Regions from separate parts of the Paenibacillus canaveralius genome, predicted to be linked through region 1. Evidence: riboswitches for the same ligand, from Rfam matches in the RefSeq annotation. Region 1 holds a riboswitch; each other region holds the start of a gene.
What was found. Region 1 has a riboswitch for cyclic di-AMP ahead of ABC395_RS10795 (hypothetical protein). Riboswitches for the same ligand answer to the same signal wherever they lie in the genome.

Region 1 (3,256 bases):
GCCGAATGCAAGCGGCCGGCAAAACCGGACTTCCTCTTCCTCTGGAAGCGGAATGCGGATTGATCGAGCAGTACTGGCTCTAAAGAAACGGAAACACGCAAAACCATCATACAGAATACGCAGCTTGAAAGGGGAAATTTATATGTTTAACTGGTTAAGAACGAACGTCTACGCGGCAGGTCTGATGCTCATCCTCCGCTTTTATCTCGGATACGCATGGATTACCGGAGGATGGCACAAACTGACGGGCGGATTTGACGCCACGGGCTTCCTGAAAGGCGCGGTAGCGAAGCCGGTTATGGATAAAGCGACCAACGAGCTGGTCTATCCGACATTCACCGCGTTCCTCGAAAACTTCGCACTGCCGAATGCCAAACTGTTTAACGTACTGATTCCGCTCGGAGAGTTTCTGGTAGGACTGGGTCTTGTCCTCGGCGCATTGACAACGGCGGCAGCATTCTTCGGAGTCTTGATGAACTTCATGTTCCTCTTCGCAGGTACCGTAAGCACGAACCCTTGGATGATCCTGCTCGGTGTGATCGTCATCGCCGCAGGAGCCAACGCCGGCAAGTTCGGAGCCGACTATTACATCCTTCCTTACCTTCGCAAGCTTCTCCGCCATCGCGGAGACCACGGCGCAAACCCGACTCTCGGGGGAGGCAAGACACGCGCTCATATCTGACCGAACGATAATGCTTACCGAAAAAGCCCCGGATACCGGGGCTTTTTTGTGATAAACGGAGAAAGAATGAGCACCGGACAGCCTGATGAAGCAACGATAGAATGAATGGGGTTACATGGCACAAAATGGAATCGGGCTGTCCACCGGATTTGTTTACAGGCCCGATTCGCGGAGGTAACATACTCTCAGGGTCCGCCGGATCCGGCTTCGGAGCGCTTGTCCGGACGCCGGAGGCGGTTCTGTCATCATCTTCATCTGCGCGCTTAATTCTCAAACGAGAAGCGGGGGACCCACATTTCTGGGGTGAATCGGAATCCGTATCCGTAGGGGTCTCTCAAACCCGAACCCGGCAGCTAACCTCGCAAGCGTTATTGGGAGAAAAGGAGTGGAAAAGGAAGAATGGACGCACGAATTATCCGGATTGAACTGTTCGAATTCGATGTACCCTGCTGCTATCATTATGCCAAAGGAACACTGGAGAATTGCCGGTACGGGCTGCTGAAGCTTACGGACGAGGCGGGAGAGACAGGCTGGGGAGAATGCTTGATGGCGGTGAACGAGAAATATTTCGACCTTGTGACCTGGGCCCGTTTCCTGTACCGGCTACAAAAAACGACGACGACGCAAGCACTCGATATCGTCCGTTTGAACCGCGTTCTCTGGGGAAATGTCAAAGCGGATCTCGCCGAGATGGCGCTGTTCGATCTGATATCCCGGTCACGGCGTAAACCGTTTGTGGAAGTCCTCGGAAGCTACGGGGGAGCCGGATATTACGGGAGCTGCGGCCGTTCCGTTACGAGCTCATTCAGTGCCCGGCCGGCGGCGGTCCTGAATGAGGAAGGCGGCCTACGGTCCGGCCCGGAACCGCGTTACCGTTCCCGCAGCGGTGAGGTCGCGCGCATCGAAATTGCCGTTTCGGCGCAAAGCTCCGCTAATGCGCTCCGGACGGAGCGGGAGATTCACCCGGGATGCGGCGGATCTCTGCTGGATGATCTGCGCAGCGCGTACATGCTTCGGCAGGAAGGAACGGCTCTGGCGATGCATAAAGATTATTTGATCGGTCCGGCCTGCTGCTTGTGGGAGCATACCGCTGCGGTGCTGGGAGCGGACTGGCTGGAAGAAGGCGGCTATCCCGAACCCGCGCGTCTTGCCCCGGTGCAGACTTGCGGGTATATCGGTACCGGATTTCAGTTGGACCAGCCGGCGCTTTTCGAGCAATCCCGGGCCTATTTTATCGTTTTGTAGACCGGACGTTTGCTTTTTAGTGGGAAATTCGCCTACAATAATACCAGAATTCCCCTGAAAGGAGAGGTTCTCGTGTCTGCTAACGAATTCGATAACCTGGAAACAGCCAAAAAAACACGTATTGTTGTCATCGGAACGGGGGCCGTCGGTTCCACTACGGCGTATACCCTGCTGCTCAGAGAGCGGATGTCCGAACTTGTCCTCATCGATTATAATCACGCGAAAGCGAACGGGGACGCACTCGATATGAACCACGGCCTGCCGTTTACCGGCAGGGTCAAAGTATGGGCGGGAGATTATTCCGACTGTGAAGGCGCCGACATTATCATTATTTGTGCGGGTGTCGCGCAAAAGCAGGGGGAAACCCGTCTCGATCTGCTTAAGCGCAACGTGGACATTTTTAACGGCATCGTCGAGAATGTGACGAAGTACAACCAGACAGGTATTCTTCTGGTGGCGACCAATCCGGTCGATATTATGTCTTATTTTACGTGGAAAAAGTCGGAATGGCCCGTCAACCGTGTCATCGGCTCGGGAACTTTGCTGGACAGCGCGCGTTTCCGTTATTTGATCGGCGAGAAGCTTCAAGTGGACCCGCGCAGCATTCATGCGGCGATTGTCGGAGAGCACGGGGATTCCGAAGTGCCTCTATGGAGTCTGGCGAATTTTGCCGGTCTGCCTCTTGAACTGAATCAGGATGATAAGGACGAAATTTTCCGGAATACGCGGGACGCGGCTTATCAGATTATCGAAGCGAAGGGATCGACCTATTATGCGATCGCTTTGGCGCTTGACCGGATTTGTACCGCGATTCTGCGCGATGAGGGAGCCGTGCTCAACGTATCGACGTTCGTCTCCAATTATCACGGGATGTCAGACGTGTATCTCGGGGTTCCGTGTATTGTGGATCGTACGGGCGTGCGGGAAGTCATTACGCTGCCTCTGAGCGATGAAGAAGAAGAGAAGCTCCGCAAATCGGGAGCGAAAATCCGGGAAATGATCGAGTCGATTTCGGAACGCCTTTAGGCGGAAGATAGATGAACTCATACAGGGCATGCTAATAAAATGTCAAACGGGCGGCTGATTTATCAGCCGCTTTTTTGCAGTTGTTTTTGTTTGTTGTGCAGGTGTTTTTTTGGAGGGAAATACGTTTGATTGACAAAACGACTTAACAAAACTTATAATTACTTATAAATCATTAACAATTACATGAAATCACTTAAGGGTGTGCCGATATGTTTCAGGAAGAACGAATCGAAGCGATTATGGACTACTTAAGGGATCATCAGCGGATGGACGTGAAGGAAATCTGCGACAGGTTCGACGTGT
Region 2 (3,256 bases), 3.1 Mb from region 1:
GTACTTCCGGTCGTGCTCCGCCAAGGCTTACGAATCACGTGCAATGCCCTGCTGCTCATTCTGCTCGGCTTCCTTCTTGCCATCGCGGCAACTACCGCATCCTATGTATGGGCCGGTCTGACTGCTCTCATCATTCATCAGATTTATCCCTTGGTCCGTACTTTCGTCAAAATGTGGTCCATCGCGGCGCAGCGCGAAATTTGGGAAAGCTACCGGTCCTAGGACGCCGGCTTTTCTGCCCGTAAACCCGGCGGCAAGGCAGATCAGTCCTGCTCACAGGCCGCACTTCTTAACCGTTCTCTTTCCGGATTATTCCGGCGCGATACCCGTCTCCCCCTGCCGTTCACGGCCAGGGGGTTTTTAGTTTCCATTTGCGTGTATTTCAGCTATCATGGAAAGATAGAAGATAAAAGGAGGCATTACCGATGATATCCCCACGGACAAGCACCGTCGTGGCGGCAGTAATTGGCCTTTGTGTCGCCGCCGGGTCGTTCTTATACGGACAGTCCGACGTTAAAGCCAAAGAGGTTGTGGCGATCGGTCACGACGTCCGCATTTCCAACCAGGCATTCGACAAAATGAAAGCCGAAGTCGATCTGGCCTTTCAAATGCAGGGCGCCCAAAACACGTTGACCAACGATCAGCTTCTCGATCTGATGCTAAAGGACGAGCTCTTCGTCCGTTACGGCCAGAAACGCGGAGTTAAAGTCAAGGAGGCCGAAGTAAAGCAGGCTATCGACCAGCAGCGCAAAGCGCTGGAAGCGGCCGGTCCCGAAGCGGCTCAGTTGAAGGAAATGCTCTACAAAAGCGCCGGCTTGACCGAAGCGACCTACTGGACCGATCCCAAAACCGTCAACCAGTACGCCAAATATCTCCTCCAGCAAAAGACGATCGAATTTCTCGTCAAAAAAGGCGAGCTGAAAACGCAGGAAGACCTCAACGCCCTGCAGGAAAAACTGCTTGCCGAAACGAAACCCGGACTGCGCGTGAAGTTTCCGGATCAGCCGAAGACTTAGATCGCCTCTGAGCTGAAAGACATGGAAAACCCGCCCTTTTTATAGAAGAAGGCGGGTTTTTTGATCTACTTTTTCCCCTGAAATCCGACTAAATAACTGCTTTTGAAAATTTTTTGTAACTATTTTTAGTTTTTTGGAAGGAATTTCTGGACCTATGGCGAATATTTAGTGTCGGAACAGAAAAAGATTGCCGAATTTCTTCTTAGACGAAAAGGAAGAGAACGGGGGATCCACTCTGGGTGAATTGATCTTGCAACAAAGGGATCATAGGGGACACCTTCTACCGAACCCTCCAGCTAACCTCGTAGGCACAGGAAGGAGCAACACAGTTGAAGAAAGTCTTGTTGTTTGTTTTGAGCTTGACCCTGTTTTTGAGTGTGGAAATCGGCAGCGCATCCGCGAAGTCGACGCTCAGCTCCACGATTGACGGATTGGTAGGGACGCCTTACAAGTATTCGGGCACCTCGACCAGCGGTTTTGATTGCTCGGGCTTCACGTCCTACGTATTCGACCGGTTCGGCGTTGATCTGGCACGCACTTCAAAAGCACAGAACGGCCAAGGATCCTCGGTTGCGAAAAGCGATCTGAGACCGGGTGACCTTGTATTCTTTAACACCGACGGAAAAGGCATCTCCCATGTAGGTATTTACATCGGGAACAATAAATTCGCCCACTCCGCAACGAACAAAGGTGTTACAAAGAGTGACTTGAGCGAATCTTACTATGCGAAACGATACGTTTCTGCACGCCGCGTTATCGGCGATGACCTTTTTAACAAGATCACTGCAGACTAGTAAGACGCACTCGTAATGGAACGCAGCATATACCCGAGAGGGAGCCCCGTAATCCAGGTTGCCGCCTGGCTTGCCGGGCTTCTTTTCATTTGTGGACGATTTCCTGTTACTATGAAGTTAGACGAAAAAGCAAGGAGCGTCCCTTCATTATGATCCTTTTTATTCATCGCAAAGATCTGCGGGTTGATGACATGACGGCATTCGATTATATTCACAGCTTGGGACGGCCGAGCCTGCACATTCTCATTCTGGACCCTTTCCTGCTGCGCGGCGGCCGGGAACGGGAACACAGCGGAGTCAACTTCCTCCGTCACGTCTCCAGGCTCATACGCGAATACCGGAAAGCGGGTGCGCATCTGGAAGTGCTTGCCGGTGAGCCGCATGCTGTAGTCGACCGACTGATGGCCGAGCTTCCGATTGAAGAAATCGTGCTGCACGGCGACGTTACGCCCTATGCTTTAGTACGCGACCGCAAACTGAAGGTTTCAGCTTCCGCCCGCGGCGTTCCGGTTACTACGCTGATCGACCACACTCTCGCCGATTTCGGGGATTTCCAGCAGTTCGCGGAACGTCGTACTCCTTACCAGGTTTTTACCCCTTTTTATAAAAAATGGAACGCTTACATGCATCTTTTTTTCCGGCCGTCTTCGCCCGTCACCGTGCGCGACTTGCAGACACGGCCGCTGCCGGACCGCGAAGCCTGGTCCGCCCGGTTTCCGCTTCCGCTGGACCCGGAAGCGGCAGGCACGGCGCCTGATCCCGCTCAGACTCTGAGCGGTTTTCTCGAAGGAGGTCTCCGCGCTTATGAAGCGCAAAGAGACCGGTACGCCTTCGAGACGACCAGCGGGATCAGCCGCCACCTGAACACCGGCGCGCTCTCGGTGCGCCGGGCGTATGAAGCCGCTCTCGGAAGCGAGCGGCACGAAGCCTGGACGCGCCAGTTGGCATGGCGCGACTTCTACCTGTACCAGGCCGTCTATAACCCGGATTTCTTCGTCTACGAGAAGAAATTCGATTTCTCCGGCCTGGAGGACACGTTCTTCGAGCGGTGGTGCCGGGGGCAGACCGGCATTCCGGTCGTGGATGCGGCCATGGCGGAGCTGAACGCCACGGGGCATATGCCGAACCGGCTGCCAATGGTGACGGCCATGTTCCTGACCAAGAACCTGCGCTGCCCCTTCACGCTGGGTGAACGGTATTTCCGGCGCAAGCTCGCCGATTACGACAACGTGCTCAACCGGGGCGGCTGGCTGTGGAGCGCTTCGCTCGGCTTCGACGCTTCTCCGTACTTCCGCGTTATGAACCCGGTCACGCAGTCGGAGACGCATGATCCGACGGGAATGTACATCCGGCGGTGGCTTCCCCATCTCGCTCATCTGAGCGATAAGGAGATTCACAAGACGCAGGCGGACGCGATCGTCGATCTGAAGAGCTCCCGCGCCGCAG
Region 3 (3,256 bases), 2.2 Mb from region 1:
TCATGACGTAGATCACGGCATACACGGCCGTTAACAGGACGCCCCGGGAAAAATCGACCGTTCTCCATTTAAGCACGGTGTAGCCCAGAGCAATCAGGGCCATCAGGGCATTGCCCCACAAGCTGATGCGTGTCCATATGGAGGCGGTATCCTCCTGGTGTTCCAGCCATGCGGTAAAAGCGGCTGGGAGAGCGAACGACTGGGTGAACGAGGAAACGGAGGCGCCCTCCAGTTCCACACCGATCGTCAGCTTCGCGTCCCCGACCGGCTCTTTCTGCCGCTCGAACAGCAGCTGGCCGGATTTGGCGGCAGGCGGACTGATCCGCTTGAACTCCGCCTCTTCGTAGCCCTGCTTCGCTATCGCTTCCCGTGCGAGCTTCTCCGCATCGAGAGCGGTCACGGCCGCCCGTTTTTCGCCGCCGGTGCCCGTCCAGCCGATGACGGCTTTCGTCGTCATATGGATATCGATAATCCACTTGCGGTCGGAGGGAGAAGGCTCGGCGAGCTCTACCCGGTAATAATCGACGGGTATCCGGCCGGCGTAGCTTTTGTCATACACCTTTTGAAGCTTCTCTTTGGTCAGGTAGCCGCTCAGTTCCTTTTCCGATTGATAGCTGACGAAAGTGCCGGGAGAGCCTCCGGCCGTAACGCTGCCGGTACCGCTTTCGACATCGGTGGCAGTCCGCTGCCGCAGCCATTCGACCGCCGCGTCCGCGGCCTGTTCTTTCGTAATGGTGGCTGCCGTTTCGTAAGGATCGGAACCGGCCGGAGCGGCCCCGGTATTGTAGATATAAACCACGGCCGCATACAGAAGGAATCCGGTCAGGGCCAGAAGCAGCAGCGGTTTATCCGGACCGTATTTTTTCATGGTCAGCTCCTTCTCCGATCGTTTTTTTTACCGTATCACAGTTTGCGTAAGGATGCCAATTCGTGTCTCCCAGTTAGCTGCAGGAAGATTGTCTAAGTTTCCTGCCGTAAAATCCGGTTAAAAGGGCTTTGTGCTTGTTTAATAACAGATATATAATGCGGATGATCATTTCTTCTCACAACTTCATACGCCGAATTTCCGCAGGAAAACGGGGGAACCATACATTGGGGTGAATTTTACCGCTTGTGCCTGAATCGGGCAGGGTAAATAGGGTGGCCTGTACATCCGAATCCGTCAGCTAACTTCGTAGGCGACCAGCAGGAACCATAACCGAAAGGGCAGTGGGACTCCAGTGTCTTTTTTGTGCTTCATATAGGAGGAAATCATGTGTTAAAAAAGTCGAGATTTACGCCGCCGCAGATTCTCGTTCTCGGGTTCGCGCTCATTATTCTTATCGGCTCCGGCCTGCTGATGCTGCCGATCTCGTCAACGGACGGGCTTCCGCTTCCGTTTATCGACGCCCTTTTCACGGCCACCTCGGCCACCTGTGTGACAGGTCTGGTCGTGGTTGACACCGGAACGCATTTTACGACGTTCGGGCAAATCGTAATTATTTCGCTCATTCAAATCGGCGGCCTCGGTTTTATGAGCATGGCGACGCTTTTTGCCTTCATCCTGCGCAAGAAGATATCGCTCCGCGAAAGACTGCTGCTCCAGGAAGCCCTGAACCAGGGCAGCATGGAAGGTATCGTACGCCTATTCCGGAAAGTACTGATTTACTCGCTGACGATCGAAGGAGTAGCGGCTGTCCTGTTCACGGCCCGCTGGTCGGTGGATCTCGGTTTTCCGAAGGGACTGTACTATGGCATCTGGCACGCCGTTTCCTTTTTCAACAATGCCGGGTTTGACCTGTTCGGTCCGATCACGGGCCCCTTCACTTCACTGACCGCTTACGCCGACGACTTTATTACCAATGTAGTGACGATGGGGCTCATCGTTCTGGGCGGAATCGGTTTTATCGTGATGTCCGATGTGATGGATTACCGGAAAACGAAGAGGCTGACCCTTCACTCCAAAGTGGTGCTGAGCGCCACAAGTATTCTGATCGTGACCGGAGCACTCGTGATTTTCATCTTCGAGTATTCCAATTCGAAAACGCTGGGCTCGCTGGACTTCGGCGGCAAGATTCTCGCTTCGTTTTTTCAATCGGTCACACCGCGTACGGCGGGGGCGAACACGCTTGATCTCGCCTCTATCCGCCAGGCCACTCAATTTTTTATGATCATCCTGATGTTTATCGGGGCTTCTCCGGGATCTACCGGGGGCGGCATCAAGACGACTACGTTTACGATGCTTGTTGGAGCCATCGTCGCGATGGTGCGAGGCAAAGAAGATATCGTCTTCTTCCGCAACCGTCTCGGCAAGGAACGAATTTTGAAGGCGATCACGCTGACGATGTTTGCACTTTTTCTTGTTATTTTTGTCACCATGCTGCTGTCTACGACGGAAGATCATGAGTTTCTTATGATTTTATATGAAGTGACTTCGGCATTCGGCACCGTTGGACTCACCCTGGGGCTGACTACGAAGCTTACCCTGTTCGGTAAGGTCATGATCGCCCTCACCATGTTCGCCGGACGTCTCGGTCCCCTTACACTGGCTTACGCGCTGCAGCCTAAGGCCGAGAAAGAGCTTTACCGTTATCCCGAAGGAAAAATCACGATAGGTTAAGGAGAAACAAAACAATGGCTTTCATTCAATATGCAGTTATCGGACTCGGACGCTTCGGTTCCAGTTTATCCAAAGAATTGACTCAGCTCGGGCATGAGGTGCTGGGCATCGACAGAGACGAAGAGAAAGTGGACGAGATGAGCGACAAGCTCACCCATACCGTAGTGGCGGACGCGACGGACGAAGAGGTTCTCCGCTCGCTCGGCGTCCGTAATTTCGACTGCGCCGTCGTGGCTATCGGGGACAACATCCAGGCGAGTATCATGGCCGCCATTCTGCTGAAAGAGCTTGGCGTCAAAACGGTCGTCGCGAAGGCGCTGACCGATCAGCATGCCAAAGTGCTGGAGAAAATCGGCGTGGACCGGATTATTTTTCCGGAGCGGGACATGGGCGTGCGGGTGGCTCATCAGCTTGTGTCGCCGAATCTTCTCGATTATATCGAGTTGTCCAAAAACTACACCATCGCCGAACTCGTCGTATCCCGGCGTATATCCGGTCTGACCCTGAAGGAGCTTGATCCGCGGGCCAAATACGGATGCAGCATCGTCGCCATCAATAAAACGGACGACGTGATTATCGCACCTACCGCCGAAGATGTCCTGCACGAGAAAGACGTTATGGTCGTTATCGGCACGAAAGAGCAGATCGATACGTTTG

Region 2: it holds a riboswitch for cyclic di-AMP, as region 1 does, so the genes downstream of both, ABC395_RS24515 (C40 family peptidase) here and ABC395_RS10795 (hypothetical protein) in region 1, are expected to answer to the same signal.
Region 3: it holds a riboswitch for cyclic di-AMP, as region 1 does, so the genes downstream of both, ABC395_RS20440 (TrkH family potassium uptake protein) here and ABC395_RS10795 (hypothetical protein) in region 1, are expected to answer to the same signal.

Annotation. Positions count from the first base shown of each region.
Region 1 is NZ_JBDFMM010000001.1:2,285,433-2,288,688, forward strand. It holds gene ABC395_RS10785 (hypothetical protein) at 1-83, shown strand, start outside; gene ABC395_RS10790 (DoxX family protein) at 143-682, shown strand; cyclic di-AMP (ydaO/yuaA leader) riboswitch at 933-1,065, shown strand; gene ABC395_RS10795 (hypothetical protein) at 1,082-1,927, shown strand; gene ABC395_RS10800 (L-lactate dehydrogenase) at 2,000-2,953, shown strand; gene ABC395_RS10805 (DeoR/GlpR family DNA-binding transcription regulator) at 3,163-3,256, shown strand, end outside.
Region 2 is NZ_JBDFMM010000001.1:5,417,203-5,420,458, forward strand. It holds gene ABC395_RS24505 (hypothetical protein) at 1-222, shown strand, start outside; gene ABC395_RS24510 (SurA N-terminal domain-containing protein) at 426-1,016, shown strand; cyclic di-AMP (ydaO/yuaA leader) riboswitch at 1,195-1,342, shown strand; gene ABC395_RS24515 (C40 family peptidase) at 1,346-1,810, shown strand; gene ABC395_RS24520 (cryptochrome/photolyase family protein) at 1,960-3,256, shown strand, end outside.
Region 3 is NZ_JBDFMM010000001.1:4,531,498-4,534,753, reverse strand. It holds gene ABC395_RS20445 (CPBP family intramembrane glutamic endopeptidase) at 1-868, opposite strand, end outside; cyclic di-AMP (ydaO/yuaA leader) riboswitch at 1,047-1,196, shown strand; gene ABC395_RS20440 (TrkH family potassium uptake protein) at 1,256-2,599, shown strand; gene ABC395_RS20435 (potassium channel family protein) at 2,614-3,256, shown strand, end outside.